DNA from 3 places in the Streptomyces sp. NPDC057617 genome. Region 2 is predicted to be linked to each of the others. Evidence: predicted binding sites of a transcription regulator. Region 2 holds the regulator's gene; each other region holds the start of a gene.
The links. Region 2 encodes HrcA, which represses chaperone genes, less so after heat shock. Its sites were predicted from a motif close to TTNGCACTCNGNNNNNCNGAGTGCNAA; they were not measured.
Positions count from the first base shown of each region.

Region 1: groL (chaperonin GroEL) is a predicted target of HrcA. The motif match lies at 5,328-5,354, and genes of this name have one in related genera.
Region 3: groES (co-chaperone GroES) is a predicted target of HrcA. The motif match lies at 8,451-8,477, and genes of this name have one in related genera.

Region 1 is NZ_JBHVGV010000011.1:140,843-151,480, forward strand. Features, by position in the region: gene ACFU9P_RS26025 (MFS transporter) at 1-1,125, opposite strand, end outside; gene ACFU9P_RS26030 (CGNR zinc finger domain-containing protein) at 1,182-1,763, shown strand; gene ACFU9P_RS26035 (TetR/AcrR family transcriptional regulator) at 1,850-2,443, opposite strand; gene ACFU9P_RS26040 (oxidoreductase) at 2,505-3,452, shown strand; gene groL (chaperonin GroEL) at 3,552-5,174, opposite strand; gene ACFU9P_RS26050 (cold-shock protein) at 5,556-5,759, opposite strand; gene ACFU9P_RS26055 (ubiquitin-like small modifier protein 1) at 6,181-6,456, opposite strand; gene thrC (threonine synthase) at 6,515-7,801, opposite strand; SAM riboswitch class I at 7,819-7,946, opposite strand; gene ACFU9P_RS26065 (glucosyl-3-phosphoglycerate synthase) at 8,201-9,172, shown strand; gene ACFU9P_RS26070 (hypothetical protein) at 9,211-9,507, shown strand; gene ACFU9P_RS26075 (trehalose-6-phosphate synthase) at 9,639-10,638, shown strand, end outside.
Region 2 is NZ_JBHVGV010000006.1:35,900-46,537, forward strand. Features, by position in the region: gene ACFU9P_RS16565 (ribonuclease Z) at 1-762, opposite strand, end outside; gene ACFU9P_RS16570 (histidine triad nucleotide-binding protein) at 768-1,127, opposite strand; gene ACFU9P_RS16575 (tetratricopeptide repeat protein) at 1,178-2,248, opposite strand; gene ACFU9P_RS16580 (ATP-binding protein) at 2,364-3,692, opposite strand; gene ACFU9P_RS16585 (16S rRNA (uracil(1498)-N(3))-methyltransferase) at 3,825-4,562, opposite strand; gene ACFU9P_RS16590 (nitronate monooxygenase) at 4,559-5,629, opposite strand; gene dnaJ (molecular chaperone DnaJ) at 5,761-6,900, opposite strand; gene hrcA (heat-inducible transcriptional repressor HrcA) at 6,901-7,917, opposite strand; gene ACFU9P_RS16605 (MBL fold metallo-hydrolase) at 8,170-8,955, shown strand; gene ACFU9P_RS16610 (DUF3097 domain-containing protein) at 9,033-9,854, shown strand; gene hemW (radical SAM family heme chaperone HemW) at 10,514-10,638, opposite strand, start outside.
Region 3 is NZ_JBHVGV010000002.1:80,392-91,029, reverse strand. Features, by position in the region: gene ACFU9P_RS05875 (response regulator transcription factor) at 297-908, opposite strand; gene ACFU9P_RS05870 (WhiB family transcriptional regulator) at 1,348-1,734, shown strand; gene ACFU9P_RS05865 (LysR family transcriptional regulator) at 1,856-2,746, opposite strand; gene ACFU9P_RS05860 (MOSC domain-containing protein) at 2,905-3,594, shown strand; gene ACFU9P_RS05855 (multicopper oxidase family protein) at 3,777-5,291, shown strand; gene ACFU9P_RS05850 (SDR family NAD(P)-dependent oxidoreductase) at 5,313-6,086, shown strand; gene groL (chaperonin GroEL) at 6,270-7,895, opposite strand; gene groES (co-chaperone GroES) at 7,996-8,304, opposite strand; gene ACFU9P_RS05835 (hypothetical protein) at 8,587-8,988, opposite strand; gene ACFU9P_RS05830 (polysaccharide deacetylase family protein) at 9,005-9,892, opposite strand; gene ACFU9P_RS05825 (SAM-dependent methyltransferase) at 10,264-10,638, shown strand, end outside.

The DNA.
Region 1 (10,638 bases), on a different contig from region 2:
GGGGGCGGTGAGGGTGGCGCCCAGGGCGAAGGCGGTGATCTTGAGGCTGGCGCCGGTGGTGAAGATCTGGGCGCGCAGCCGCTCGGGCGCCTCCCGGTGCCGTACCGCGAACAGCGCCGCGAGCTGCGGCCCTTCGCCCAGACCGGCGATCAGCGCAGCGACGATCAGCGGAACCGGCCGGCCGGTCGCGGCGAGGAGAAAGGCAACCGCCAGTACGAGCGTGCCGCACCGGAGAACGGTGTCGGGCCGCCGCATCAGCCGGGGACACCGGGCGAGCACCGCATTGGCCGACAGCGCGGAGACTGCGACACCGGAGAGCAGCAGGACCCCATGCCCGGCCGCCCCGTACACCCGCTCCCCCAGCAACGGACTGCACGCGACGAACATGCCCTGCCCCACACAGGAAATGACGGACCCGGCGGTGGCCCGGGCGAGGGGCGGGGTACGGACGATGGCCCGGACTCCGGCCCGGATGTCGGCGGCGAGAGGGGTACGGGCCGAGGGCCGGAGCGGGAGCGGAGACAGCGGCGCGGGCGGGGGCGGGGGCTGGAACGGAGGCGGAAGCGACGGTACGGGGAGCCTCCACGCCGCCGGCACCGCCGCGCCGATCAACGTCGCGGATACGATCACGCCCGCCGGCGCCCCCACCGCGCCCGCGACCGCTCCCGCTGCCGCCGGACCCAGCAGGCTTGCCGCGTTGAAGGTCATCGCGTCGAGGGCGGTGGCGCGGGGGAGGCCCTTCTCCCCTACTACGTGCGGGAGTTGGGCGGTCCAGCCGCCCGACAGAGCCGGGCCCAGCAAGCCCGCGCAGGCCGCGATCAGGAGCGTGGCCACCACCGGTACGCGCCCGATGCTCAGCAGAATCAGGACAAGGGCCGACGCGTACGCCCCCAGCGCCACGGCCAGCAGCCGGCCCGGACGGGGCGATCTGTCGAGCAGTACACCGAAGACCGGGCCGCCGACCGCCGCCGAGACCGTGATACCGGCGAGCAGCAGGGTCGCCGTGGACGCCGATCCGGTGATCGCCAGCCCAGCCAGAAGCAGCGCCGGGCCCGACATCTCGTCACCCGTACGGGCCGCGGCGGCCCCTACGACGTACGACCGGAGTGCGTAACGCTTTCGCATGCTCGGCACGTTACGCACGTAACTCAAAACTTGACCAGATGCGTTACATTCGGCCCATGCCACCACCGGCCCCGAACCCGAAGCCCTCGGCCACCGCCCAGCGAACCGCCGCCCTCATCAACGCCCTCACCACCCACGAGAGCCCACCAGCCAACGCGGCCACCACAGCCGACACGGCCGGCGCGATCGTCACAGTCACCGAAGTCCTGCGCGAACACGGCGAAGCCGACCCCATCGAACTCTCCTCCCAGGACATCGCCGACATGCGTGCCGTCGCGCTGAAGCTCCGCGAAGTCTTCGCCGCCGATGACGTCGGCTCCGCCGCCGCCTCACTCAACCGTCTGCTGCGCCTGAGCCCGGGCCCCCTCCGTCTCACCTCGCACAACGGTCTGACCGCCTGGCACCCGCACCTGGACAGCACGGACGACGCGCCGTGGGCCGAGTGGTTCCTCGCCTCGTCGTGCCTCGCGCTGACCGTTCTCGTCTGGGACCGGCAGCGCCCGCCCGGCGGCATCTGCGCGTCGGCCGGCTGCCGGAACGTATACGTCACCCAGGGCAGCGGCCTCCCCCGCCGCTACTGCTCCCGCCGCTGCGCGACCCGCGAACGCGTGGCCGCCCACCGCCGCGCCCACACCTGACCAGCACCAGCCCCGCGCCCCCAAACCCCAAACCCCAAGCCGCAAGCACCAAGCCCCGAGCACCAAGCCCCAGGCCCAAAAAGCCGTCACCGCGGCCGCAAGCCCGCCAGCAGCGTCTCGACCGTCTCCGACACCAGCACCCCGAGCGGCTTCGCGCCGTTCATCCCCGTGGCCGCGAGCACCGCGAGCCCCTGCAACAGCGCCAGCACCGCCATATCGGCCCGCCCCGTCGTATCGGGGTCGATGTCACCCCGCGCCCGGGCCTCCGCGAGCAGCCGTACGGGCGCGGCGAACGCCCTGTCGTTGGCCTCCCGCAGCCGGTCCCCGCGCGAACCCTCCTTCGGGCCGTGCATCAGCCCCAGCAGCTCACGGTGCTCGACCGCGAACTCGACATACACCTGCGCGAAGAGCACCAGCCGCTCGGTCACATCGCCCTCGGCGCCGTTCAGCGCCGCGTCGAGCCTGCGGCCGAGCCGCTCGTACCCCACCTCGGCGAGGGCGTCGAGCAGCGCCCGCTTGTCGGGGAAGTGCCGGCGCGGCGCGGCATGGCTGACGCCGACCTCGCGGGCGAGTTCCCGCAACGAGAGGCCGTCGGCGCCGTGTTCGGCGAGGGTACGTTCCGCCTGCCGCAGCAGCGCGGTACGGAGGTCTCCGTGGTGGTAGGGCCGGGGTGCGGTCACCGGACCACCCTACCTAGATGTTGCCATTGACTACAATGTATCCATTGACTACTTTGCAGCCATGACCAGCTCACCCAGCAGCACTCCCCGCACCACCACCGCCCCCTGGACCCTCGCCGACCTGCCGCCGCAGACCGGCCGTACCGTGATCATCACCGGCGCGGGCAGCGGCATCGGCCTGGAGACCGCCCGTGCGCTCATGTCCGCTGGGGCGCATGTCGTCATGGCGGTACGGAATGTCGAGCGCACCCGCGAGACAGCCGCGGCCATGATGACCGGCAGCGCCGAAATCCTCCCTCTCGACCTCGCCGATCTCGCCTCGGTCCGCCGCTTCGCCGCCTCCTGGGACCGCCCGGTCGACATCCTGATCAACAACGCCGGCGTGGCCAACGTCCCGTACGGCCGCACCGCCGACGGCTTCGAGACCCACTTCGGCACCAACCACCTGGGCCACTTCGTGCTGACCAGCCTCCTGCTCCCCCGGATCACCGGCCGGGTGGTCACCCTCGCGTCCAACGCCCACAAGAACGCCACGCTCGACCTGGACGACCCGAACTGGCGGCGCCGCCCGTACCGCGCCTCCGCCGCCTACGGGCAGTCGAAGCTCGCCAACCTGCTCTTCACCCTCGAACTGCAACGCCGGCTGACCGAGGCCCGCTCCCCGCTCCTCGCCCTCGCCGCCCACCCGGGCGCGGCGGCCACCGGACTGAACCGGCACCTCGGCCCGCTCATGAGCCTGGTCGCCGCGACCGTCGGCCGTCTGGTCATGCAGAGCGGCTCCGCCGGCGCCCTGCCGACGCTCTTCGCCGCCACCCAGGACCTCGAAGGCGCCGCCTACATCGGCCCCGACGGCCGGGGCGAACTCCGCGGTCACCCCACCCGGGCCACCCGCACCCCCACCGCCCAGGACCCGTCCCTGGCACGCCGGTTGTGGACCCTCTCCGAGGACCTCACCTCAACGGCCTTTCCCCGCCTCGGAACCAGCCCCGGAACCAGCCCCGGAAGGTGACCGCACCCACTGGCCGGTCACCCTGGAAACGCCCGAGGGCGGCACCCCCACAGGGGTGCCGCCCTCAGTACAGAAGGACCGGATCCGAGCCGAAGTGGCTCAGAAGTCCATGTCTCCGCCCGGCATGCCGCCCGGAGCCGCAGCCGCGGCCTTCTCCGGCTTGTCGGCGATGACGGCCTCGGTGGTCAGGAACAGCGCCGCGATGGACGCCGCGTTCTGCAGCGCGGAACGCGTCACCTTCGCCGGGTCGATGATGCCCTCGGCGATCATGTCGACGTACTCGCCGGTCGCGGCGTTCAGACCGTGGCCGACCGTCAGGTTCCGGACCTTCTCGACGACGACGCCGCCCTCGAGGCCACCGTTGACGGCGATCTGCTTGAGCGGGGCCTCCAGCGCCAGCTTGACGGCGTTGGCACCGGTCGCCTCGTCGCCCTCCAGCTCCAGCTTCTCGAAGACCGAAGCGGCCTGGAGCAGAGCCACGCCACCACCGGCGACGATGCCCTCCTCGACGGCCGCCTTGGCGTTGCGCACCGCGTCCTCGATGCGGTGCTTGCGCTCCTTCAGCTCGACCTCGGTCGCGGCACCGGCCTTGATGACGGCCACGCCGCCGGCCAGCTTCGCGAGGCGCTCCTGGAGCTTCTCGCGGTCGTAGTCCGAGTCGCTGTTCTCGATCTCGGCACGGATCTGGTTGACCCGCCCGGCGACCTGGTCGCTGTCACCGGCACCGTCGACGATGGTGGTCTCGTCCTTGGTGATGACGACCTTGCGGGCGCGGCCCAGCAGGTCCAGGCCGGCGTTCTCCAGCTTCAGGCCGACCTCCTCGGAGATGACCGTGCCGCCGGTGAGGATGGCGATGTCGTTGAGCATGGCCTTGCGGCGGTCGCCGAAGCCCGGGGCCTTGACGGCAACCGACTTGAAGGTGCCACGGATCTTGTTGACGACCAGGGTCGACAGCGCCTCGCCCTCGACGTCCTCCGCGATGATCAGCAGCGGCTTGCCCGACTGCATGACCTTCTCCAGCAGCGGAAGGAGGTCCTTCACGTTGCCGATCTTGGAGTTGACGATCAGGAGGTACGGGTCGTCCAGGGACGCCTCCATACGCTCCATGTCGGTGGCGAAGTAGGCCGAGATGTAGCCCTTGTCGAAGCGCATACCCTCCGTCAGCTCAAGCTCCAGCCCGAAGGTCTGGGACTCCTCGACGGTGATGACGCCTTCCTTGCCGACCTTGTCCATGGCCTCGGCGATCAGCTCGCCGATCTGGGTGTCGGCGGCGGAGATGGAGGCGGTCGAAGCGATCTGCTCCTTGGTCTCCACGTCCTTGGCCTGCTCCAGCAGAGCGCCCGAGACGGCCTCGACGGCCTTCTCGATACCACGCTTGAGGGCCATCGGGTTGGCACCGGCGGCCACATTGCGCAGGCCCTCGCGGACGAGCGCCTGGGCGAGCACGGTCGCGGTGGTCGTACCGTCGCCGGCGACGTCGTCCGTCTTCTTGGCGACTTCCTTGACCAGCTCGGCGCCGATCTTCTCGTACGGGTCCTCGAGCTCGATCTCCTTGGCGATGGACACACCATCGTTGGTGATCGTGGGGGCGCCCCACTTCTTCTCGAGGACGACGTTACGGCCCTTGGGGCCAAGGGTGACCTTGACGGCGTCGGCGAGCTGGTTCATCCCGCGCTCGAGACCGCGCCGTGCCTCCTCGTTGAACGCGATGATCTTGGCCATGTGAAGTGGTCCTCCCGGACAGGGGTCTCCCCGGGCCGCCAGGCCCAGGGGGCGGGTGGAACGGACCGCGACGGCGCCCGCGACGGACGGCCTGAGAGCCGTGCGGTTCCTTGCCCCACCGGCTCTTCGGGCCTCACTGACCCGGTCCTCAAGTTGTCACTCTCACTTGCAGAGTGCTAACGCCAATGATTAGCACTCGACCCCCGAGAGTGCAAGCTCCCCCGGCTCCCGCGACCCCTTCGAGGCACGGGTACGGGTACGCCCGCGGGCACCCCGAGCGCGTACCGCGCGTGTGCACGCACGAGGGGCCCGTATCCCCATCTCTGGGATACGGGCCCCTCGCGCGTGAGCTGAGTGCGTCGGTGGCCGATCGCGCCGGGATCAGACGGCGAGCTTGACCATGTCCGCCTGCGGACCCTTCTGGCCCTGCGAGATCTCGAACTCCACTCGCTGACCTTCTTCAAGGGTGCGGTAACCGTCCATCTGGATCGCGCTGTAGTGGACGAAAACATCCGCACCACCGTCGACCGCGATGAAGCCGTACCCCTTCTCCGCGTTGAACCACTTGACGGTGCCCTGAGCCATGCCTAACTCCCCTATTACTGGCCCTTCCAGGGGGCCACACTTCGCGCCGGAACGCGTCGACCGCGGCTGAATGTATCTGCCCAACTGCCCTCTGCAACAGGTCAATCGGACGAGAATTCTGGGCATGGCTGAACACGCATAGCGACGAATTCGCTGCGTTCCCGGGCAAGTCGGGCCGGGCAAAGCGCACCTATAGCGCAAACAACACCAGGACTTTGCCCCCATGTTGTCGCGTTCTGATACACGCGCGGCAGGGGCGGCGGAGGGGCGTTCCCATACTCTATCGCGTTCAACCATAGAGAATGGCTCCCTCCGCTTGCTTCGCGGAGGGAGCCATCGGGGGACCATCGGGGGACCATCGGGGGAGCCGTCAGAACGAGCCGCACCGGCGGGGCATAGGGCTCCGGGGGCTCGGGGAGGCTCAGCCCCCGGCGACCGCGGGGATGATCGACACGCCCGCGCCCGCCGGGGTGACGGTCTCCAGGCCCTGCTCGAAACGGACATCGTCGTCGTTCACGTACACGTTCACAAAGCGGCGCAGCTTGCCCTGGTCGTCCAGGACGCGCGCGGCGATGCCGGGGTGGTTGGCCTCCAGGGACTGGATGACCTCGGAGAGGGTCGCCCCCTCGGCCGGGACCTCCGCCTGACCGCCGGTGTACGTACGGAGAATGGTGGGGATGCGGACATTGACGCTCATAGTGGTGTTCTGCCTTCCGTCTTCCGGCTTTCCGTAACGCCGGTAACGTCGTCGGGATTCAGCGGGCCAGGCCGGCTTCGCGGAACGCGTCCAGGCTCGGGCGGATCGTCGCGGTCGGCCCCGTCGTCGCCGCCACGGCGTCCAGGGTCTTCAGTCCGTCACCCGTGTTGAGGACCACGGTCGTCAGCGCCGGGTCGAGCAGACCGGCGTCGATCAGCTTCTTCGTCACACCGACCGTCACCCCGCCCGCGGTCTCCGCGAAGATCCCCTCGGTGCGCGCCAGCAGCTTGATCGCCTCGACGATCAGCTCGTCGTCGACGTCCTCGACCGCCCCGCCCGTACGCCGGGCGATGTCCAGGACGTACGGTCCGTCCGCCGGGTTGCCGATCGCCAGCGACTTGGCGATCGTGTCCGGCTTCTGCGGCCGTACGACATCGTGCCCGGCCTTGAACGCGGTGGACACCGGCGAACACCCCTCGGCCTGGGCGCCGAAGATCTTGTACGGCCTGTCCTCCACCAGCCCCAGCTTGATCAGCTCCTGGAGACCCTTGTCGATCTTCGTGAGCTGCGAGCCCGAGGCGACCGGGACGACGATCTGGTCGGGGATCCGCCAGCCGAGCTGCTCGCAGATCTCGTACGCGAGGGTCTTGGAGCCCTCGCCGTAGTACGGGCGGAGGTTGACGTTGACGAAGCCCCAGCCCTCGCCCAGCGGGTCGCCGATCAGCTCCGAGCAGAACCGGTTCACATCGTCGTACGTGCCCTCGATACCGACGAGTTCACCGCCGTACACCGCCGCCATGACGACCTTGCCCTGCTCCAGGTCGTGCGGGATGAACACGCAGGAGCGGAAGCCGGCGCGGGCTGCGGCGGCGCCGACCGCGCCGGCCAGATTGCCGGTGGAGGAGCAGGAGAGGGTGGTGAAGCCGAAGGCGCGGGCGGCCTCGACGGCGATGGCGACGACCCGGTCCTTGAAGGAGTGCGTCGGGTTGCCGGAGTCGTCCTTGACGTACAGGCCGCCGGTGACGCCCAGTTCGCGGGCGAGGTTGTCGGCCTTGACCAGCTTGGTGAAGCCGGGGTTGATGTTCGGCTTGCTCGCCACATCGGCGGGGACGGGCAGCAGCGGCGCGTACCGCCAGATGTTGTCCGGTCCTTCGGCGATGCGCTTCTTCAGCTCTTCGGGGGTGCCGCTCGGCAGGTCGTACGCGACTTCGAGCGGCCCGAAACAGCTCGCACAGGCGAAGATCGGCCCGAGTTGGAAGCGCTCTCCGCACTCGCGGCACGAGAGGGCGGCGGCGGGTCCGAGATCGACAGAGGCGTCGGCGTGGCGGACGGTCTGCACAGCCATGATGGCGAGGCCCTTTCTCCTCATCTTCCTTACGACGCATTTCGCCGCAAGACGGAATTGGCACCTTCCCCACCGTGACCTCGCGGTCGGCGGGAGGGTTGCCGGGACTTCAACGGGCCGTTCCCTCAGTCCCTCTGGATGAGCGCTATGGCGTCGGACCCCTGGTCCGGCGCGTTTTTTCACGAAACGACCCCGGCATGCGGTGGCCACTCGTGTTGTTCAAGACTGTAACCGAAGGAGCGGACGGTTGAGATAGTGGTCCGCACCGCGAGATGGATCACGTCGGCACGCGTGACCATGCATGAGCACGCGTGAAACGTATGGGCACGCGTGAGCATGCATGGGCGGGCATCGCACGACACTCACGACACGCACGACACGTCAGGGAGAGTACCGACCGTGCTGGAAGAGGTGGAACGCTGGCTGACCAGGCGCTCCTGGTCGGCGGCCGACCGTACGCTCGACCGGCTCCTGCTGGCGAAGGCCGCGCGCGGCACCACGGTGAGCGTGGTGCTGCCGGCGCTCGACGAAGAGGCGACGGTCGGCGGGATCGTGTCGGTGATCCGGCGTGAGCTGATGGAGCGGGCGCCGCTGGTCGACGAGCTGGTGGTGATCGACTCCGGCTCCACGGACCGTACGGCCGAGGTCGCGGCGGCGGCGGGCGCGCGGGTGGTGCACCGGGACGCGATCCTGCCGCGGCTGACCGCGCTGCCCGGCAAGGGCGAGGTGCTGTGGCGGTCGCTGCTGGTGACGAGCGGCGATGTGGTGTGTTTCGTGGACGCGGATCTGCGCCGGTTCTCGGCGGAGTTCGTGTCCGGGACGGTGGGGCCGCTGCTGACGGACACGGATGTGCAGTTCGTGAAGGCGATGTACGACCGTCCGCTGGATGAGAGCGCTCTCACCGGCAGCCGGGGCGGCCCGGCCGGTCAGGGCGGGCGGGTGACCGAGCTGGTGGCGCGCCCGCTGCTCAATCTGCACTGGCCCCGGCTGGCCGGGTTCGTCCAGCCGCTGGGCGGGGAGTACGCGGCGCGGCGCTCGCTGCTGGAGCGGCTGCCGTTCCCGGTCGGGTACGGCGTGGAGCTGGGGCTGCTGGTCGACGCGCTGCACACGGTGGGCCTGGACGCGCTGGGCCAGGTCGATGTGGGCGTACGGCTGCACCGCCACCAGGACGACCGGGCGCTGGGGCGGATGGCCGCGGCGATCTACCGTACGGCCCAACTGCGGCTGTCCCGCGCGCATTTGGTACGTCCGGAGCTGACGCAGTTCGACCGGGGCGAGGACGGGTTCGTACCGCGCACCTACTCCGTGGACACGGAGGAGCGGCCGCCGATGCGGGAGATCGCGGAGTACACGGCCGGACGCGCGGCGTAACCGCGCATCATCACATCAGTTGCTTACATTGCACCCTTATGAGGGCAAAAGATGTGATTATCAGCCGGGCAATCGGGGTGCTGGCCGGGACACTGGTCGCGCTCACACCGCTTGCGTCCGGACAGGCGCTGGCCGCGGACCAGCCGCCGGCGGACCGGGCAGGGGTATACGGCCCGGCACGGGAGGCCGTGGAGGGCGCGGTGCACGAACCGCTGGAAGGCCATCTCGCGGACACCGGCGGCGTGGCGGAGCGGCTGTGGCTGCTCGGCGGGGTGGCACTGGCGCTGACGGGCGCGGGGGCGGTGGCACTGGCGGCGACCCGCGGCCGCCGCTGAGCTTCGACGGGGCGGGGCCGGGCGGACCGGGCTCGACGGCAGCAGGCGCCTGACCTGGCTGCCTCTCCGACGGGGCGCACGCCACACCGTCCGTACGTTTGAGCGTTTACGGGACGGGCTAGGTTCGGCACATGGTTACCGAGCCGCCCCCCCGGCCCCAGGTCCACCCCGCCCAGATCCTCGTCGCGTCCAACCGCGGCCCCGTCTCGTACACCCTGCGCGACGACGGCACGCTGGCGCCGAAGCGCGGCGGCGGCGGTCTGGTGTCCGGCCTCTCGGCCATCGGGTCCGACGACGGCGCGGTGTGGGTGTGCGCGGCGCTCGGCGACGGCGACCGCGAGGCGGTACGGCGTACGGACGGACGGCTCGACCCGGCCGACACCGGCGGCCAGCGGGTCCGGATGCTGGGGATCGCGCCCGAGGTGTACGCGGACGCGTACAACGGCGTCGCCAACTCCACGCTCTGGTTCCTGCACCACCTGCTCTACCAGACACCGCTGGAGCCGTCCTTCGGCCCGGAGTTCCGCGCGCAGTGGGCGTCGTACGAGACGTACAACCGCGCCTTCGCGGAGGCGCTCGCGGACGAGGCGGCGGAGGGCGCGGCGGTCCTGGTGCAGGACTACCACCTGGCGCTGGTGCCCGGGATGCTGCGCGCGCTCCGCCCCGACCTGCGGATCGGGCACTTCTCGCACACCCCGTGGGCGCCGGTCGACTACTTCCGGCTGCTGCCCGACGACATCGCCCGCCAGTTGCTGCGCGGCATCCTCGGCGCGGACCGCGCGGCCTTCCTGACCCACCGTTGGGCGGACGCCTTCCGCGCCTGCTGTACGGAACTGCTGGGCGGTACGGGCAACACCGGGATCGGTGTGCACGGCCTCGGCGCGGACGGCGACTTCCTGCGCGAGCGCGCGCACCGCCCGGACGTGGAGGACCGGATCGCGACCCTGCGCGAACAGATCGGCCGTACAGGAGACTCAGGTCCGGGCTCCGGCGAGCCGCGGAAGACGATCGTCCGGGTGGACCGTACGGAACTGTCCAAGAACATCGTCCGCGGTCTGCTCGCCTACCGGCAGCTCCTCGTCGACCACCCCGAATGGCGCGAACGCGTCGTCCATGTCGCCTTCGCCTACC
Region 2 (10,638 bases):
GCCGGCCTCGTGCGCCGCCCGTCCGGCCTGGCCGGCCGTGAGATGACCGTGTTCGGTCGCCAGCCGCTCGTCCTCGTCCAGGAATGTCGACTCGATGACCAGAAGATCGCATCCCTCGGCCAGGGTGCGCACCCCCGGGCAGAGCCGGGTGTCCATGACGAACGCGAAGCGCTGGCCCCTCCGGATCTCGCTGACCTCGTCGAGGGTGACCCCGTTCAGCGCGCCCTCGCGCTGGAGACGGCCCACATCGGGGCCCCCGATCCCGTGCTCGGCCAGCAGCGCCGGGATCATCCGCCGCCCGTCGGGCTCGGTGAGCCGGTAACCGTACGACTCGACGGGGTGCGAGAGCCGGTACGCCTCCAGCGTGTACGAGGGGGTCCGCGCGAGCACGCCGTCACCGGTGACCGGCGCCTCGGTCAGCGGGACGGACTCGCGGTAGGCCGTCGCGTACCGCAGCCGCTCGAAGAAGTGCTGCCCGCTCGCCGGGTAGTGCGCGGTGACCTGGTGCGGCACCTGGTCGAGATTGATGCGCTGGACGACCCCGGCCAGGCCGAGCGAGTGGTCGCCGTGGAAGTGCGTGACACAGATGCGGTTGATGTCGTGCGCGGCGACCCCGGCGCGCAGCATCTGGCGCTGGGTGCCCTCGCCCGGGTCGAAGAGCAGGCCCTCGCCGTCCCAGCGCAGCAGATAGCCGTTGTGGTTGCGGTGGCGGGTGGGCACCTGGCTGGCCGTGCCGAGCACCACCAGTTCGCGTACGGACAAGACGCCTACCCGGGGGGCCAGTTGAAGCCGCGCCCGCCCAGCACATGGGCGTGAGCGTGGAAGACCGTCTGTCCGGCGCCCGCGCCGGTGTTGAAGACGATCCGGTAGCCGCTGCCGTCGGTCCTGTCGTCGACGGCGACCGCGGCGGCCTCGCGCAGTATGTCGGCGGCGACGGCGGGCTCGGCGGTGGCGAGGGTGCCCGCGTCCGGGTAGTGCACCCGGGGGATGACCAGCACATGGGTCGGGGCCTGCGGATTGATGTCACGGAAGGCGACGGTGGTCTCCGTCTCCCGGACGACGGTGGCCGGCACCTCCCCCGAGACGATCTTGCAGAACAGGCAGTCGGCCTGTGGTTCTCCGGCCATGATCCGGGCCTCCTCGACGCCGCCGGTGATCGGTTCGCTACGGACGCATGCTATCCGTCCGCGGGGCGCCGCCTGTTGAGAGCCGCCCTGCTGAACCAGTAGGTGAGGAGCATGACCCAGAACAGGGACACGCCCAGTCCGCCCATGGCGCTCGATCCCGCGCCGGGCATGGAGACCACGATCAGCGAGTGGAGCCCCAGCAGTCCCACGGCGACCGCCATCGCGACCACCGGCCGGCAGCGGCGGGCCAGCAGCAGCATCGGCCGGCGCAGCCGCGCGGGCACTCTGCGCCGTACCCACACCGCCCAGCCCGCCCAGAGCGCCACCAGCATCAGGGCCGCCGTGATCTGGGCCGCTGTCGCGCTGCCGTCGCCGGGGATCCGTACCGTACCGAGGACCGCGACGACGAATCCGGCCAGCGCGACCCAGCGGGCGCCCGCCGCCACGCCCCAGGCCATGGACTCCAGATTGAACCGGGAGTCCCGGTCCTCCCCGTCGAGGGCGGCGGCCGTCGCGAAGCCCTCCGCCGCCGCGGTCCACGCCCCGCGCCGCCACCACCGGCGCCGCATCCGGAGCATCGCCAGATTGTTGTGCGCCTCGCCGCTCTGCGGGTTGAGCCGGAGCGCGGTGCGGTAGGCGAGTTCGGCGGTGCGGAAGTCCCGCAGGCGGTGGGCAGTGACCCCGACGAGGAAGTGCGCCGAGTCGTGCTCCGGCGCCAGCTCCGCGGCGCGCCGGGCGACGGCGTACGCCTCCGGGCGGCGGGAGCGGTCGCCGGAGCGGTCCAGGACCCAGGCGAGGGCCTGGTACGCGCCCCAGAAGTGCGGGGCGAGCCTGATCGACTCGCGGGCCGCCGCCTCGGCCTCGGCGTACCGACGCGCCCCGGCGAGCAGTTCGGCGCGCACGATCCAGCCGGAGAGCTGGCGGGGGTCGGCGCGCAGCGCCTCGTCGATCGCGTGCAGCGCGGTGGGACGGTCGTCGAGGGCGAGGGCGCAGCGGGCGAGCAGGACCCAGGCGCGCGCGTCGTCCGGGTGGCCGGCGAGATGGGCGGAGACGGAGGCTGCGGCCTGTTCGTACCGGCCGATCTCATGAAGCGCGCCGGCCCGCGTCAGCGCCTCGCTCACCGGAAACGGCCGGTGAACGAGCGGGCGGTGGTCGAGCAGGCGGTGGTCGAGCAGGCCTCGCCGGGACGGATGGGACGAGCGGGGCGGCCGGGACGAGCGGGGCGGCGGCCGGAGGTCACAGCTTCCGCTTCTTCTTCAGATAGGCCAGCAGATCGTCGTACATCCCGCCGTCGTTGGCGAACATGGCGACATTGCGGGCCGCGGCGAACCAGGGCTCCGTGGACGGCCGTATCTCCTTGGCCGCTGTCAGCAGGTCCGTCATATTGATCATGCGGACGGTGCCCGTACGGGCCGAGTCCAGCAGCGCGCTCTCCGAGGCGGACTCGCAGAGATGGGCGAGATCGGCGCCGGAGAAGTCCTCGGTGACCTTGACGAGCCGGCCCAGATCGACGGATTCGATGGGCCGGTCGCGCAGGTGGTACTTGAGGATCGCCTCGCGCGCGGGCGCGTCGGGCGGCAGGACGAGCAGGGTGCGGTCGAGCCTGCCGGGCCTGCGCAGGGCGATGTCCACATCCCAGGGGACATTGGTGGCGGCCAGCACGAACACGCCTTCATTGACCGCATCCACGCCGTCCAGTTCGGTCAACAACTGGTTGACGGTATTGCGCATCCCATTGTGCTGCGTACGGCTCCTCTTGGCGCCCAGTCCGTCCAGCTCGTCCAGGAACACCACACAGGGCGCCTGGCGGCGGGCTGTCTGGAACACCTCGTGCATATTGCGCTCGGAGTTGCCGATCCACATGTCCAGGACGTCATTGACCGACACGGACAGGAAACTCGCGCCCAGTTCGCCCGCGACGGCCCGGGCCACAAAGGTCTTGCCGCAGCCGGGAGGTCCGTACAGAAGCAGCCCGCCGCGCAGGCTCTTGCCGAACAGCCTGCGCAGTTCGGGGTTGCGCATCGGCGCCAGGAAGGCGGCTTCCAGACGGTCCTTGACCTCCCGCATCCCGCCGACATCGGCGAGGGTGACGGACCCCGGCGCATCGACGTCCCAGGCGGAGGCGGTGGCGGAGTCCTCGCCGCCGCCGTCGGAGGCGAGGGGCGGTTCCGGCGCCCGGTGCGGCGCGGACTCCTCGGGGGCGACGAAGCGGGGCGGGATCGCGTCGCTGATCTCCCGCTCGGCCGCGGTCCAGTCGAATTCACCCGCAGTGGACGGAGGTTGACGGGAAGCGTCCTCCTCCTTAGGAGGCGACGGAATTGGGGGAGACGGCATTGAGGGTGGCGGCGTTGGAGCTGTCGGCATTCCCATGGCGCGCAGCATCAGCGCCCGCGCGTCGGCGTCCCCCGGAGCGTGCTGGAGCGCCACGGCCGCCTCGGCCACCGCCTCCTCCGCGTGTCCGGCGCCGAGCAGCAGCTCGGCGAGATGGATCCGTAGCGGTACGTCGTCGGGGGCCGCGGCCACAGCGGCGCGCAGGCTCCGGATCAGCGGGGACTCGTCGGACATGTCACCACCCTATGAAGCGGCGGTGGGCCGCTGTCCAGTGGGTGGCGAGTACGGGCCGCCCGACCGGCCGCGGAAAGCACCGAAGGCCCGGGCGGCCGGCCGGAGGGCTCGCCGACTCGGAGGCTCAGGGCCTCAGGACCAGCGGCCGGTGCGGCCGAGCAGCAGGGCCGTGGCGGCCGTCCCCGCCGTCGAGGTGCGCAGGACCGTACGGCCCAGGCGGTACGGCTTCGCCCCCGCCTCCGCGAAAGCCGCCAACTCCTCGGGGGACACGCCCCCTTCGGGCCCCACCACCAGCACGATCCGGCCCGAAGCGGGCAACGGCGCCGTGGCCAGCGGTTCGCTGCCCTCCTCGTGCAGGACGGCGGCGAAGTCCGCGTCCGCGAGCAGCGCGGCCACCTGTTTGCCGGTCATGGCGTCCATGACCTCCGGGAACCGCAGCCTGCGCGACTGCTTGCCCGCCTCGCGCGCCGTGGCCCGCCACTTGGCGAGCGACTTGGCGCCCCGCTCGCCCTTCCACTGGGTGACACAGCGGGCCGCCTGCCAGGGCACGATGGTGTCGGCGCCGGTCTCGGTCATCGTCTCGACGGCCAGTTCGCCGCGGTCGCCCTTGGGCAGCGCCTGGACGACGGTGACCGAGGGCGAGGGCTCCGGCTCGGTCCGTACCTCGGTGACCGTGACCTCCAGCCGGTCCTTGCCCTCGACGGCGGCGACCGTCCCGTACCCGCCGGTGCCCGCGCCGTCCGTCAGGACGATCTCCTCGCCGACGCGCAGCCTCCGTACGGAGACGGCGTGGCGCCCCTCGGGGCCGTCGAGGACGACCGTACCGACGCGCGGCGCGCCGCCCTCGACGAGAAAGACCGGAGCGGTCACGAGGCGCTGCCCGCCAAGGAGGCGCGGGTCGCTTCGAGTTCGGTCTCCAGGACCTCGACAAGCTGTCCCGCGGGCAGTTCGCGGGCCATACGGTGGCCCTGTCCCGCCCAGAGCGCCATCCCCTGTGGGTCGCCCACCTTGGCCGCGGCCTTGCGCAGCCCGGAGGTGAGGTGGTGGACCTCGGGGTAGGCGGCCGGGGCGTACCGGCCGTGCTCCCGCATGAAGCGGTTGACCAGGCCACGGGCGGGCCGGCCGGAGAACGCCCGGGTCAGCTCGGTCCGTACGAACAGCGGATTGGTCATGGCCTGTTTGTGCACCACATTGGCGCCGGACTCCGGGCACACCAGGAACGCCGTGCCGAGCTGGGCCGCGTCCGCGCCCGCCGCGAGCACCGCCGCTATCTGGCCGCCGCGCATCAGCCCGCCCGCGGCCAGGATCGGAAGCTGCACGGCCTCCTTAACCTGGGTCACCAGGGACAGCAGCCCGATGCCGGCGCCGTCGGTCGCGGGGTCGTCGCGGTGCGTGCCCTGGTGGCCGCCGGCCTCGATGCCCTGGACACAGACGGCGTCGGCGCCCGACCACTGCGCGGCCTGCGCCTCTTCGGGGGTCGTCACCGTGACCACGGTGTACGTGCCGACGCGGGCGAGAGCGTCCAGGGTCGACCTGCTCGGGCAGCCCAAGGTGAAGGAGACGACCGGTACGGGGTCGTCGAGCAGGATCGCCAGCTTGGCCTCATAGCCGTCGTCCCGGCCGGCCTCGGGGTCGCCGAGCGGGGTCTCGTACCAGGTGGCCTCACCGGCGAGCTGGTTGCGGTAGACCTCCACGGCCGCGCGGTCGGCGGACTGCGTCTGGGGCATGAAGAGGTTGATCCCGAAGGGCTGGCCTGTCAGCCCGCGCAGCTGTTTGACCTCTTCGTACATGCCGTCCGCGGTCTTGTACCCGGCGGCGAGGAAGCCGAGCCCGCCGGCCTCGCAGACGGCCGCGGCGAGCTGCGGGCAGGAGGCACCACCCGCCATGGGGGCCTGCACGATCGGATACCGGCAGAGATCGGTCAACGCGGAGGACATGGAGGCATGGTGCCATGCCCTCCGGGACAGCTCCGAATCGGTCCGGGCGGTTGTCTACAATCGCCGGACGGGCCGCAAAAAACAGCCCGTCCGGCGATTGAGGACAGCATCGAGGCCAACAGGGCGCGCGCCTAACGCCCGTTGAACGCGTCCTTCAGGCGGGAGAACAGACCCTGCTGGCCGGGCTGGAACTGCCCCGTCGGGCGTTCCTCGCCCCGCAGTTTCGCCAGTTCCCGCAGGAGCCGCTCCTGCTCCGGGTCCAGCTTCGCCGGGGTCATCACCTCGACATGCACGATCAGATCGCCCCGGCCGCCGCCCCGCAGATGCGTGATGCCGCGCCCGTGCAGCGGGATCGACTGGCCCGACTGCGTACCCGGCCGTACGTCGATCTCCTCCATCCCGTCCAGCGTCTCCAGCGGGCACTTCGTACCGAGCGCGGCCGCCGTCATCGGAATGGTCACCGTGCAGTGCAGATCGTCCCCGCGCCGCTGGAACACCGCGTGCGCCAGCTCATGGATCTCGACATACAGGTCACCGGCGGGACCGCCGCCGGGCCCGACCTCGCCCTCGCCCGCGAGCTGGATCCGGGTGCCGTTGTCGACACCGGCCGGGATCTTGACCGTGAGCGTACGGCGGGAGCGGATGCGCCCGTCGCCCGCGCACTCGGGGCACGGCGTCGGCACGACCGTACCGAAGCCCTGGCACTGCGGGCACGGCCGCGAGGTCATGACCTGGCCCAGGAAGGACCGGGTGACCTGCGAGACCTCGCCGCGGCCACGGCACATGTCGCAGGTCTGCGCCGAGGTGCCGGGCGCGGCGCCCTCGCCGGAACAGGTCGTACAGACCACGGCCGTGTCGACCTGGATGTCCTTGGTCGTACCGAAGGCCGCCTCGTTGAGGTCGATCTCCAGCCGGATCATCGCGTCCTGGCCGCGCCGCGTCCGCGACCGCGGGCCGCGCTGCGACGCCGTACCGAAGAACGCGTCCATGATGTCCGAGAAGTTGCCGAAGCCACCGGCCCCGAACCCGCCGGCGCCGCCCCCGCCCCCGTTCGCCGAGAGGGGGTCCCCGCCGAGGTCGTAGACCTGCTTCTTCTGCGGGTCCGACAGCACCTCGTAGGCCGCGTTGATCTCCTTGAAGCGCTCCTGCGTCTTGGGATCGGGATTGACATCCGGATGCAGCTCGCGCGCGAGTCTCCGGAATGCCTTCTTGATCTCGTCCTGAGATGCGTCGCGGCGTACGCCGAGTACGGCGTAATAGTCCGTGGCCACTTACGACTCCGCCAGGATCTGTCCGACGTAACGTGCCACTGCGCGTACCGCTCCCATCGTTCCGGGGTAGTCCATGCGGGTCGGTCCGACCACGCCGAGTTTGGCGACTGCCTCGTCGCCCGAACCGTAGCCGACCGCGACGACGGACGTGGAGTTGAGCCCCTCATGGGCGTTCTCGTGCCCGATACGTACGGTCATGCCGGGGTCCTTGGCCTCGCCGAGCAGCTTGAGGAGCACCACATGCTCCTCCAGCGCCTCCAGCACCGGCCGGATGGTCAGAGGGAAGTCGTGTCCGAAGCGGGTGATGTTGGCCGTACCGCCGATCATCAGCCGCTCCTCGGTCTCCTCGACCAGGGTTTCGAGCAGGGTCGCGAGCACGGCGGACACCACGCCGCGGTCCTCCTGCTCGAACGAGTCGGGCAGGTCCTGCACAAGCTGCGGGACATCCGCGAACCGGCGCCCGACGATCCGGCTGTTGAGCCGGGCGCGTAGATCCGCGAGCGAGGTCTCGCCGAAGGGCGCGGGCGCGTCGATCATGCGCTGTTCGACCCGTCCCGTGTCCGTGATCAGGACGAGCATCAGCCGGGCGGGCGCGAGCGCCAGCAGCTCCACATGCCGCACCGTCGAACGGGTCAGCGAGGGATACTGCACGACGGCGACCTGCCGGGTGAGCTGGGCGAGCAGCCGTACCGTACGGCCCACGACATCGTCGAGGTCGACGGCGCCGTCCAGGAAGTTCTGGATGGCGCGGCGCTCCGGCGAGGACAGCGGCTTCACACCGGCCAGCTTGTCGACGAAGAGCCGGTAGCCCTTGTCGGTCGGGATGCGTCCCGCGCTGGTGTGCGGCTGGGCGATGAAGCCCTCGTCCTCCAGGACCGCCATGTCATTGCGGACAGTGGCCGGCGAGACACCGAGCTTGTGGCGCTCGGTGAGCGCCTTGGAGCCCACGGGCTCCTCCGTGCCGACATAGTCCTGGACGATGGCGCGCAGGACCTCGAGTCTGCGTTCGCTGAGCATCGCGCACACCTCCAGCTACGGTCGTGGTCCCGGGCCGTATCACTTCTTGCCGTGTCACTGCTTGGTACTTGGGCTTGGTACTTGGGCTGCTTGGTACTTGCTCTTGGCACTCGCTCACAGGGAGTGCCAACACTCCCCCCGTTAGTGTACGGCCGTGGGGTACACCCCTAGCAAGGGTGGCCGGGCACGGTAACGCCCGATCGCGCCGGTCGGCGGGGGCGCCGTTTCCGTAGCGTCCCGTAGCGTCCTGGTATGGACCTCTGCTGGGATCTCCGCTGGGAAGAGCACGGATGGGAGCGGCTGGCCCCCGGAGTGGGGCGGCGCCGGCTGCCGGGGTGGGACGCGACGGCCGGACTGGTCGTCGGCGAGGACTCCGTCCTGCTGTACGACACGGGCGCGACGCTCCAGGACGGCGCGGGGCTCCGGGCGGGTGTGCGGTCGCTGCTCGGCGAGCGGCGCGTGACGCATGTCGCACTGAGCCATCCGCACTTCGACCATGTGCTGGGGACGGCGACGTTCCCGGGGGTCGAGGTGTACGGGGCGGTGGGGATGGCGCGGCTGCTGTCGGGGGGCGGGCCGGGGCTGTACGAGGAGGCGGTACGGCTGGGGGCCGACGCGGACGGGACGGCGCGGGCGGTGGAGGCGCTGGTGGTGCCGCGGCACGAGGTGTCCGGGGAACTGGTGCTGGAGCTGGGCGGGGGGCGGCGGGCGGTGCTGGTGAATGTGGGGCCTGGGCATACGGCGCACGATCTGGCGGTGCTGGTGCCGGGGGCTTCGGCGGGGGCAGGGGCGGCTTCGGCGGGCTCTGGGGCTCCTGCGGCTCCTCCGGTGGTCTTCTGCGGCGATCTGGTGGAGGAGTCGGGTGAGCCGCAGGCGGGGCCCGACGCGATCCCGGCCCGCTGGCCGGCGGCCCTGGACCGGCTGCTGGCGCTGGGCGGCGAGGACGCGGTGTATGTGCCGGGGCACGGGGCGGTGGTGGACGCGGCGTTCGTACGGGCACAACGGGAGGCGCTGGCGCGGCGGTTCGGGGGGTCGTAGCGGTACTGGCGGGGTCGGCCCGAGACGGGGCCTGGATGCCGTAGCCGTTGTGGCGCGGGCGGCCTATCGTCTTGCGAATGCGTAGCTACAGCCCCGATCTGACGCCGCCGTGGAAGAAGTCCACGCCCGCGCCCGAGGTCCCCGCGGAACCGGATCTGGTGGTCGAGGAGGTGTCGACGGGCTTCTGCGGCGCGGTGATCCGCTGCGAGCGGACCGCGGAGGGGCCGACGGTCACCCTGGAGGACCGGTTCGGCAAGCACCGGGTGTTCCCTCTGGTTCCTGGCGGATTCCTGCTGGAGGGGCGGGTGGTCACCCTGGTCCGCCCGACAGCGGCGGGCCCGGTACGCCCGGCCCGTACGGCGTCCGGTTCGGTGGCCGTGCCGGGGGTCCGCGCGCGGGTGGCGCGGGCGGGCCGGATCTATGTCGAGGGCCGCCATGACGCGGAGCTGGTGGAGAAGGTGTGGGGCGACGATCTGCGCGTGGAGGGCGTGGTCGTCGAGTATCTGGGCGGCATCGACGATCTCCCCGCCGTCGTCGCCGAGTTCGGCCCGGCCCCCGACGCCCGGCTGGGCGTCCTGGTCGACCACCTGGTCCCGGGTACGAAGGAATCCCGCATCGCGGCACAGGTCACCGGCCCGGACGTGCTGGTCGTCGGCCACCCGTACATCGACATCTGGCAGGCGGTCAAACCGTCGTCCCTGGGCATCCCCGAATGGCCGACGGTCCCGAAGGGCGAGGACTGGAAGACGGGCGTCTGCCGGGCGCTGGGGTGGGGGGAGAACACGGGCGCGGCGTGGGGGAGGGTGCTGTCACGGGTCCGGACGTTCAGGGACTTGGAGCCGGCGCTGCTGGGTCGTGTGGAGGAACTGATCGACTTCGTCACGATGCCGGAGGGTTGAGCGGGGGGGGTGGGGCGCGGACGGCTGGTCCGGGACGCGCCCGTGCGGGGCGGCCTGGCTCGGTGCGCCGGCTCGCGGCGCGGTAGTACCTGGCCCGGGGCCGGCCCACAACCGGGGCAGGCCCGGGCCCCTGAGCGCACAGGCTCAGGGGCCCGGCTCGGTCGGCCCGGGACCCCGGCACCCCTGCCCGCGCGGGCGTGGGCGGTCGGGGGCTTTTCCCCACCCCGCCCCTTCCCGAACCCGGGGCAAGCCCCGGGACCCCGAACCGCGCTCTGCGGGCGCGGGGGGTGTGTTCAGGGGTACGAGTACCCCCGGGCCCCCGGAAACGGCAGCTCCGCGCCGCGTACCCGCGCGGAGGGCGGGCACGAGCGCCGCTGCACGGCGGGCGCAGCCCGCGCCGCGTCGGCACCGCCGACGGCGCCTCGGCGCGGGGCGCGCTGTGAGCGCACAGCGCGAGCGGCTGGGTACACAGGGGCCGCGCCAGGCGGCCCTCAGGCGGGCGCAGCCCACGCCCCGCCGCGGGCCCGCGGACGCCGACGGCGAGCAACCGCCCACAGGAGAACCCGCACCCCTGCATCCCACCCGCACGCGCGGAGCGAGTGGGTAACCCCGGCCCGCCGCCAGGCGGGCCGTCAGCGGGCGCCTCCCGGCGCACCCCGTCAGTCGACCAGGTCCCTCACTACCGCGTCCGCCAGTAGGCGGCCCCTCAGTGTCAGTACCGCCCTCCCCGCCTCGTACGGCTCCGGGGACAGCAGGCCCGCCGTTACCGCGCGGGCGGCTGCTG
Region 3 (10,638 bases), on a different contig from region 2:
ACCGCGTCCGTAGTTGTGCACCGAAGCGTTATGAGCGGGTGCGGCAGAACTCATCCCCTGCGCCCTCCCCTCGCGCTCGTCCGACTCGTCCCCGAGGAACTCCACACCTCAAGGATGCGGCATCGCGCGGGAAACGGGCGCCCACGGGCGTACGTTGTCCCGCTCCGCCCAAGGCGTGTCCCGCTCGGCCGGGGCCCCGACCGTGCCCGGATCGGCACCGGCCCTGCCCGGTTCCGCCCGGGTCCTGTCCGACCGGACGGGACCCGGCAGCGGGCGGGGAGTGCGGGTCCGCCCGCTCAGCGGACGAGGCCCCAGCGGAAGCCGAGCGCCACCGCGTGCGCGCGGTCCGAGGCGCCGAGCTTCTTGAAGAGGCGCCTGGCGTGCGTCTTGACCGTGTCCTCGGAGAGGAACAGCTCGCGGCCGATCTCCGCGTTCGACCGGCCGTGGCTCATGCCTTCGAGCACCTGGATCTCGCGCGCGGTGAGCGTGGGCGCGGCGCCCATCTCGGCGGAGCGGAGCCGGCGCGGCGCGAGCCGCCAGGTCGGGTCGGCGAGCGCCTGGGTGACGGTCGCGCGCAGTTCGGCGCGCGAGGCGTCCTTGTGCAGATAGCCGCGGGCACCGGCGGCGACCGCGAGCGCGACCCCGTCCAGGTCCTCCGCGACCGTGAGCATGATGATCCGGGCGCCGGGGTCGGCCGAGAGCAGCCGCCGGACCGTCTCGACGCCGCCCAGACCGGGCATGCGTACGTCCATCAGAATCAGGTCGGACCGGTCGGCGCCCCAGCGGCGGAGGACTTCCTCCCCGTTGGCCGCGGTCGTCACGCGCTCGACACCGGGCACGGTCGCGACCGCGCGGCGGAGCGCCTCTCGGGCAAGCGGGGAGTCGTCGCAGACGAGGACGGATGTCATGACCGTCCTCCGCAGCTAGTGCGCGTCACCTTGAGCCTCCAGGCTGGGTACATATCGTCACCTGTGCGGTTGACGGCCCTCGGACATGTGCCCGAGCGCTCGTTCTCTCAACCGCCTCGCACACTCAACGACGGTCACTCGAAAGAGTTACGGGTCGGACGGTGGAGTTCAGCACTCCCTGTGAGGGGTCGCGCACAGAGGAGAGCGACGGCGCTCTTCCCGGGTTCTCCCGGCTTCACGCAGAGCTAATGCCCCATTTAGCGGCTTTTCTTCACTTTTGCTGGTGTCTGTGGCTAGATTCGCAATGAGTCATATTTACATCTACTTGGATAGTAGATGTACGGTCGTGAGCACCGGTGCGAGTTGCGCGTCGGGGCTCGTACCCGGCGTCCACAGCGGCCCGTATCCGCCTCAGCACGGTTTCAAGGGGACATGAGCAATGGCAGATTTCTCCCGCCTTCCCGGACCGAACGCAGATCTGTGGGACTGGCAGCTCCTGGCGGCTTGTCGTGGCGTCGACAGTTCACTCTTCTTCCACCCCGAGGGCGAAAGAGGTGCCGCACGCAGCGCGCGAGAGAACTCGGCGAAAGAGGTGTGCATGCGCTGCCCGGTACGCGCGGAGTGCGCGGCGCACGCGCTGGCGGTGCGCGAACCGTACGGCGTGTGGGGCGGGCTGACCGAGGACGAGCGCGAGGAACTCATGGGCCGCGCCCGCACCCGGCTGATCACGGCGTCGGCCTCGGCTCCCTCGTCATCGGCCCCCAATTCGGCGCCCTCGTCGGCCAACGGCGGCGGCAACGGGGCCAACGGCCACTCCGAAGATTGACGGAAGCCTGACGGAATCAGCGCAGAAACGTTCCTGCAATCTCGGCTCCCGCCATCTCGGCAGCCCTCCGCACTCCTGCCGCTCCCGACCGCGAACTCCCGCTGCTCCCGCCCGCGAGGCATCAGCGCGCGGCGGCCAGGACCAGTTGATCCAATGTCGCCGCCACCGCCGGTACGGACGCCAGATCCGGCAGCGTCAGCGCGACGATCTCCCGGCGGACCGACGGCTCGACCGCGAGCGTACGGACCCCCTTCGGACGTACGGACTCCAGCGCCAGCTCGGGCAGCATCGCCACCCCCAGCCCCGCCGCGACCAGGCCGATCACGGCCGGATAGTCGTCCGTGGCGAAATCGATACGGGGTGTGAACCCCGACTCCTCGCAGGCGTCGACGAGTTGACCGCGGCAGCGCGGACAGCCCGCGATCCACGGCTCGTCCGCCAGCTCCCCGAGCCGTACCGTCCCCGCGTCCGCGAGCCGGTGCCCCTGGGGGACCACCGCGACGAGCCGGTCCACCAGCAGGGGGCGTACAACCAGGTCGTCCCACTCCCCCGCCGAGCCGCCGTACCGGAACGCCAGCGCCACATCGCAGTCGCCGTCCCGCAGCAGCGCCGCCGAGGCGGGCGGCTCGGCCTCGACGAGCGAGACCCGGGTGCCGGGGTGGGCGGCGCGCAGCGCGGCGAGCGCGGCGGGCACCAGCGTGGAGCTGCCGCTGGGGAACGACACGAGCCTGACCCGCCCCGCCCGCAGCCCCGCGATGGCCGCCATCTCCTCCTCGGCGGCGGTGAGTCCGGCGAGTATGCCCGTCGCGTGCCGTACGAGCACTTCCCCGGCCTCCGTCAGCCGGGTCTCGCGGCCGGTGCGGACGATCAGCGGGGTGCCCGCGGACGATTCGAGCGCCTTCATCTGCTGGCTGACCGCCGGCTGTGTGCAGCCCAGCTCGCGCGCCGCCGCCGAGAAGGAGCCGGTGGCGGCCACGGTGCGCAGCACACGGAGATGGCGGGCCTCGATCATTTCTCCACCATAAGCGACTCTTTGGGAAGCCGCCAGATAATGGTGAATTTGTTTGAGAAGCAGGGAGTTGAAGCAAGTTGAAGCACGGGAGTTCACGGAGTCGGCGGGGCACGGAATTTCAAAGGGCGCGTGAGAAGGCGGCGGATAGCGTGGGGTGTATGAAACTTCTGACCGTGAATGTGGGGCGGCCGAAGGCCGTCGAGTACTCCGACGCACCGGGCGGCCTCACGGGTATCGACAAGCGTCCGGCCGACGGCCCCGTACGGGTGGCGGATCCCGGTCGCAAGGGCGAGGGCGGCAGCGGGATCGTCGGGGACACGGTCTGCGATCTGCGCCACCACGGCGGCAGCGACCAAGCGGTGTACGCGTTCGCGCGGGAGGATCTCGACTTCTGGGAAAGGGAGTTGGGCCGGTCACTGCCCAATGGCGTGTTCGGCGAGAATCTCACCACCTCCGGGGTGGACATCACCGGCGCGAAGATCGGGGAGCGCTGGCGGATCGGCCCCGATGTGGTGCTGGAGGCAACAAGCGGCCGGATTCCGTGCCGTACGTTCCAGGCGTGGCTCGGCGAGCGCGGCTGGATCAAGCGCTTTACGGGCCAGGCGGTGACAGGAGCGTATCTGCGGGTCATCACTCCGGGTGAGATCCGTGCGGGCGATCCGATCGAGATCGTCCACCGGCCCGCGCACGAGGTGACGGTGTCCCTGGCCTTCCGTGCCGTCACCACCGAACGGGAGCTGCTGCCGCGCCTCCTCGCGGCCGGCGAGGCGCTCCACTCCGAGAAGCTGAAGAAGGCGCGCGAGTACGTCGAGCGGTACGGGCGGGACAGCGCGGGCGCAACGCCTTAGCAGGGCGGCGCGGGTGTGCCCCTAAGGGTTGGTGCGCATGGTGAAACGGCCCTGACCTGGGGCGGGTTGGGCGGAATACTTCATGCGTAGGGGATGCCCCTGAGAGTGACGGGCGGGGTCTCGGGGGTGCCTCGGGGGCGCCCCCGATGAAGTGGGCCCTGGCCCGCCGGGACGCTCGGATCATGTCTGGGTTCAAGCGTCTCCTCATCATTCTCGTGTCCTGCGGGATCGTCCTGACCGTGGCGGCCGGGGGTGGATTCCTCTGGGTGTACTCCGGCGCCAAGGTCTCCACGGCCGGCCGCGGCACCTTCCGTAACCAGCTCGCCGTACCGCCGCTCGCCAAGTCGACGGTCGGCGCCGACGGCACCCGGGTCTTCGATCTGCGGATGCAGGCCGGCGAGACCGAGTTCACCGCCGGTCAGAAGACCCCGACCTGGGGCTTCAACGGCAGCTATCTGGGGCCCACACTGCGCGCCCAGCGCGGTGAGAAGGTCCGGATACGGGTCAGCAACACGCTCGACGAGGCGTCGACCGTGCACTGGCACGGGATGCGGCTGCCCGCGGCGATGGACGGCGGCCCGCACCAGATGGTCGCCCCCGGAGCGACCTGGTCACCGCACTGGAAGATCGACCAGCAGGCCGCGACGCTCTGGTACCACCCGCATCCGCACGGCGAGACCGAGGACCATGTCCAGCGCGGTCTTGCCGGGATGTTCATCCTCGACGACGCGAAATCCCTCGGGCTCGGACTGCCCGACACCTACGGGGTCAACGATCTGCCGCTGATCGTCCAGGACGTGAAGTTCGACGGGGCCCGCTTCGACCACGGCCACGGGCTGCTGCAGACCGTCGGCTTCCTCGGCGACCGGACGATGGTGAACGGCACCCTCGACCCGTACCGCGTGGTCGGCGACGAACTCGTACGGCTGCGGCTCCTCAACGCCTCGTCCGCCCGCACCTATGACTTCGGCTTCGACGACGACCGGGAGTTCTCGCTCATCGCCACCGACGGCGGGCTGCTGGAGAAGGCCGCGCCCATGGACCGGATCCAGCTCTCGCCGGGCGAGCGCGCCGAGATCGTGGTACGGGTACGGCCCGGGGAGCGCACCGTACTGCGCAGCTACCCGCTCTCCATCGGCCAGGACTTCTACAACCAGCGCTTCAACGGCGGCGACGACACCTTCGACGTACTGGAACTGCGCGCCCAGAAGCACCTGCGGCACTCGCCCGCGCTGCCCGCCACCCTGGAGAAGCCCGAGATACCCGACGGTTCGGGTGCCGCGCGCGGGCGGTTCTTCAACCTCCAGGTGAGCGGGATCAACGGCAGGCCGATGAGCATGGGCCGGATCGACGACACCGTCACCCGCGGGGCCACGGAGATCTGGACCGTACGGAACACCAACGGGATGCCGCACAACTTCCATGTCCACGGGGTGCAGTTCAAGGTCCTGTCGGTGAACGGCCACGCGCCGGGACCGGCCCTGCGCGGCGCCAAGGACACCGTCTTCCTGCCGGACCGTACGACGGTGAAGCTGGCGATCCGCTTCGACGGACCGGCCGACCCGAATGCCCCGTACATGTACCACTGCCATCTGCTCTACCACGAAGACCAGGGGATGATGGGGCAGTTCGTCGTGGTCGAGAAGGGGCAGCGGGCGGGTCGTCCATCTGCCGTCCACGCACATCAGGGGCACTGATCCAGGCACTAACGTGCCCGTATGACGACTGCTTTGATTACGGGCGCGACGGCCGGGATCGGCGCGGCCTTCGCGCGCCGGCTGGCGGCGGACGGGCACAATCTCGTCCTCGTGGCGCGTGACACCGCGCGCCTGCGGGACCAGGCCACCGAGCTGCACGACCGGCACGGCATCGAGGCCGAGGTGCTGACAGCCGACCTCTCCACCGACAGCGGGATCGCGTCGGTGGAGAGGCGGCTGTCGGACCGCAGACAGCCCGTCGATCTGCTGGTCAACAACGCGGGCTTCGGCAACAAGGGCCGTTTCCTCGAAGTCTCCATGGCCGACGAGCTGACGATGCTGAAGGTGCACTGCGAGGCGGTACTGCGGCTGACCTCGGCGGGGGTGGCGGGGATGCGGGAGCGGGGCCGGGGCGGAGTCGTCAATGTGGCGTCCGTGGCCGCGTTCGTACCGCGCGGGACGTACGGCGCCTCGAAGTCCTGGGTCGTGCAGTTCACCCAGGGCGTGTCCCGGGATCTGGCGGGGACGGGGGTGCGGCTGATGGCGCTGTGCCCGGGGTTCGTACGGACCGAGTTCCATGAGCGGGCCGGCATGGGTACGGACAACATCCCGGGCTGGATGTGGCTCGACGCGGACCGGGTGGTGGAGGCGGCGCTGGCGGATCTGGCCCGCGGCAGGACGGTCTCCGTACCGGACCCGCGGTACAAGGCGCTGATGGGCGCGGTGAAACTCGCGCCCCGCGGCCTGCTGGGCGGAATCACCTCGAAGACGGGCCGCAAGTACGGGCCTCAGTAAGCGATGTGCCGGCGTGCCGGCCGGACGCGAGGCGACGCGTCGGTGTCCCGGCCGGTCGTGCCGAGGCCCGGACGCCGGGGGCCGCGCACTGGTGCGGACCGGTCGTGGGACGCGCCGAGGCCCGGCAGCCCCTGAGCGGGGTGCCGGGCCTCGGTGTGACCGTACGGTCGTACGCGCCAGGCCTCAGTGGCTGTGGCCGTGGCCGCCGTGGCCCGCCTCGGGCTCTTCCTCGGCCGGCTTCTCGACGACCAGCGTCTCGGTCGTGAGCAGCAGCGACGCGATGGACGCGGCGTTCTCCAGCGCCGAACGGGTGACCTTGACCGGGTCGATGACACCGGCCTTCACCAGGTCGACGTACTCGCCGGTCGCGGCGTTGAAGCCGTGGCCCTTGTCCTGCTCCGCCACCTTCGCGGTGATGACGTAGCCCTCAAGGCCCGCGTTCTCCGCGATCCAGCGCAGCGGCTCGACGACGGCGCGGCGGACGACCGCGACACCGGTGGCCTCGTCGCCCTCCTTGCCGAGGTTGCCCTCCAGCACCTTGGCGGCGTGCACCAGAGCGGAGCCACCACCGGAGACGATGCCCTCCTCGACCGCGGCGCGGGTCGCGGAGATGGCGTCCTCCAGACGGTGCTTCTTCTCCTTCAGCTCCACCTCGGTGGCGGCGCCGACCTTGATCACGCACACGCCGCCGGCCAGCTTCGCGAGGCGCTCCTGGAGCTTCTCGCGGTCCCAGTCGGAGTCCGTGGACTCGATCTCGGCCTTGATCTGGTTGACCCGGCCCGCGACGTCACCGGTGTTGCCGCCGCCGTCGACGATGGTCGTGTCGTCCTTGGAGATGGTGACGCGGCGGGCGGAGCCCAGCACGTCGAGACCGGCCTGGTCGAGCTTGAGGCCGACCTCCTCGGCGATGACGGTCGCGCCCGTGAGGGTGGCGATGTCGCCGAGCATGGCCTTGCGGCGGTCACCGAAGCCGGGGGCCTTCACCGCGACCGCGTTGAAGGTGCCACGGATCTTGTTGACGACGAGGGTGGAGAGCGCCTCGCCCTCGACGTCCTCGGCGATGATCAGCAGCGGCTTGGAGCCACCCGCCTGGATGACCTTCTCCAGCAGCGGCAGCAGGTCCTGGATGGAGGAGATCTTGCCCTGGTGGACGAGGATGTACGGGTCGTCGAGGACGGCCTCCATACGCTCCTGGTCGGTCACCATGTACGGCGACAGGTAGCCCTTGTCGAAGGCCATGCCCTCGGTGAAGTCCAGCTCCAGACCGAAGGTGTTGGACTCCTCGACGGTGATGACACCGTCCTTGCCGACCTTGTCCATCGCCTCGGCGATCAGCTCGCCGACCTGCTGGTCCTGCGCGGAAAGCGCGGCCACGGCGGCGATGTCGGACTTGTCGTCGATCGGACGGGCGGTCGACAGCAGCTCGTCGGAGATGGCCTTGACCGCGGCGTCGATGCCCTTCTTCAGGGCGGCCGGGGACGCGCCCGCGGCGACATTGCGCAGGCCCTCGCGGACCAGCGCCTGGGCCAGCACGGTGGCGGTGGTGGTGCCGTCACCCGCGATGTCGTTGGTCTTGGTCGCCACCTCCTTCACGAGCTGCGCGCCCAGGTTCTCGTACGGGTCGTCGATCTCTACCTCACGGGCGATCGTGACACCGTCGTTGGTGATGGTGGGGGCGCCGAACTTCTTGTCGATGACGACATTGCGGCCCTTGGGGCCGATCGTCACCTTGACCGTGTCGGCAAGCTTGTTGACGCCGCGCTCGAGGGCGCGACGGGCGTCCTCGTCGAACTTCAGGATCTTCGCCATGGGAGCTTCTCTGTCCTCTCACATGAACCGCGCCCCTGTCCGCCCGGCAATCGCAGGGCGGCCAGGGGCGCGGTTCACAAGCAAACTCGAACGTGGGTGATTACTTCTCGATGATCGCGAGCACGTCGCGAGCCGAGAGGACGAGGTACTCCTCGCCGCTGTACTTCACCTCGGTGCCGCCGTACTTGCTGTACAGAACGACATCGCCGACGGAAACGTCGAGCGGAAGCCGCTCGCCGTTCTCGAAACGGCCCGGACCGACGGCCAGGACGACGCCCTCCTGGGGCTTCTCCTTGGCGGTGTCCGGGATAACCAGGCCAGAGGCCGTGGTCTGCTCGGCGTCGAGCGGCTGGACCACAATGCGGTCCTCGAGCGGCTTGATGGCAACCTTGGTGCTGGCGGTCGTCACGATCCGACCTCCCCCTTCGGAGATCTCACGGGGTTAACTGTCTGAGGGTGGCGACAAGGTCGATCCGTCGTCGCGGGTGCCGGATCTGCCAGTCGCGCTTTGGCACTCTCCACTGGGGAGTGCCAGACCCGAGACTATGGCCGCGATTAGCACTCGGTCAAGCGGAGTGCCAATACGGCTGGGCGTGGCGGTTCGGTCTCGATACGGAAACGCCGTGACCAGGGCCTGGGTTCCGTACGACAGTACGAACAGCGCACACACCTGTGGACAACGCGGTGACGTTCAGAGATGGTCCTCCTCGTTCACGCCCGGCTGTTCCATATCCGTATCGGCGTCTGCGGCCGAATCCGTGTCGGCGCCCGCGTCTGCGTCTGCGTCTGCGTCCGACCCTTCCGTACCCGTGAGTGGCCGCTCTCCCGGGCACATCTCGCGGGGCGGGCGGGCGAGGCGTACGGCGCCGGGCCCGGACGCGCCGGATGCGCCCGGCGCCACGTGCGAGGCGTGCGGGGCTGAGGCATGCGGGCCTGAGGCATGCGGGCCGACCTTCTGTGCCGCCTTGCGGCCGAGCCGTTCGATCGGATCCACAGGATCGGACGACTGCGCGCAGCCGGCGGTGACGAGTGCGCCGGCCGCCAGCGCTCCGGCTGCGAACACCCCGGCCATCAGCCGGTGTGCGGGCCTCATCGGGACCCCTCCCGCCTCATACGTAGTCCTCCAGCTTGCCCACGGAGTACCCCTTGTCCGTGATCACCTTCATCACATGCCGGATCATGTCGGGCATGGAGCCCGGCCACTCGTCCTGCCCCCGGAAGTGGGTCAGGATGATGTCCCCGGGGTGGATGTCCTTGTCCCACTCGCGCCACTCCATGTGGTCGGGGAACGCCTCCGACGCCCAGATGGGTGCCGCCTTCACACCGCACTCCTTGGCGGCCACGAGCGTGTCGCGGTTGTAGTTGCCGAAGGGCGGCCGGAAGAGCGTGGGGCGGTGCCCGTACCGCTTCTGGAGTTTGTCCTGCTGGCCGCAGATCTCCCGCTTCTGCTCCTCGTACGACAGGCCCGGCATATAGGGGTGGTTGAGGGTGTGGTTGTTGAGCGTGACCCCCTGGTCCTGCATCTGCTTGAAGTAGCCGTAGTTGTCCTTGATGACGTAGTCGCTGAGGAAGGCGGTGTACGGGATCTTCAGCTCGCTCATCATCCGGAGCAGTTCGGGGTCCTTCTCGGAGCCGTCGTCGATGGTCAGGAAGACGACCTTGTCCTTGGTCGGGACGGTGGTGAAGATCGGCGGCAGATCCTCGCTGTTCTCGACCTCGAAGCCCTGGCGGGTGGTGATGACCGGCTTGACGCTCGGCGGTCTGGGCGCCGGCAGCGGGGTGGCGTCGAGCCCCCACTTCTTGGCGGCGATGGCGCGCGCGGCCTGGTTGCGGCGGAGATTGTCCGCGTAACCGGCGATCATCCCGGCCGGGGCCTCCTGTGCGGCGTGGCCGGGACCGCCCGGCTGGCCGGGGTGCGGGGCGCCGGGCCTGGGCACTTCGCCGGTGCCGGCGGTGCAGCCACAGCCGATCGCACCGACGAGGAGTACGGCCAGCACGGCGCGACTGCGCCTGCCGCGGAGGCGCGGCGGGCGGGTACTGGGTGCGCCGGTGGCGGTGGCCGTGCCTGCGGCTGCGGTGCGCGTACGGGTGCCCGTGCCCGTGCCCGTACCTGCGGCCGTGCCTACGGCTGCGCCCGTACTCGTGCCTGCGACTGTGCCTGCGGCTGCGCCCGTACCCCCCTGCTTGCCCCTGTCGCCTGTGCCCCGCCTGCCCCCCGTGCCGCTCCCGCCTCCCTTCGCCGTCACCCTTGTCATCATTTCTTCGTTTTGTCGTACTAGTTGCATGGTGTCGGATCCTGTCAGCGCGGGGTGCCCGCGCGCGGACGACAGCGCCGCCGGGGCGCCCACCATCGCCCGGCTGGCCCACAATGGGCCGGGTGACCGACCGCGCCTCCGCACCCCCGCACGCCGCTTCCCCGCTCAGCGCCCCCGCCTCCCTCCGCGCCGCTTCCCCACTGCTCGCGCCACTGCTCTCCGCCGAGGGCCAGGCGCTCCTCGCCGAGCTGCGCGGCCACGACCCCGCCGGGGAACTCGCCCTCGCCACCCGGCTGCGCCGCGAGCACCCGGCCGAGCTGGTCTCGGCGGCGCTGACCCAGGCGCGGCTGCGCCAGCGCGCGGTGGCGAAGTTCGGCGCGGAGGACGCGTACCGCATGTACTTCACGCCGGACGGAATCGAACAGGCCACCCGCTCCACCGTCGCCGCCCACCGGGCCGCCCGGTTCCGCGAGCTGGCCCCGGAGCAC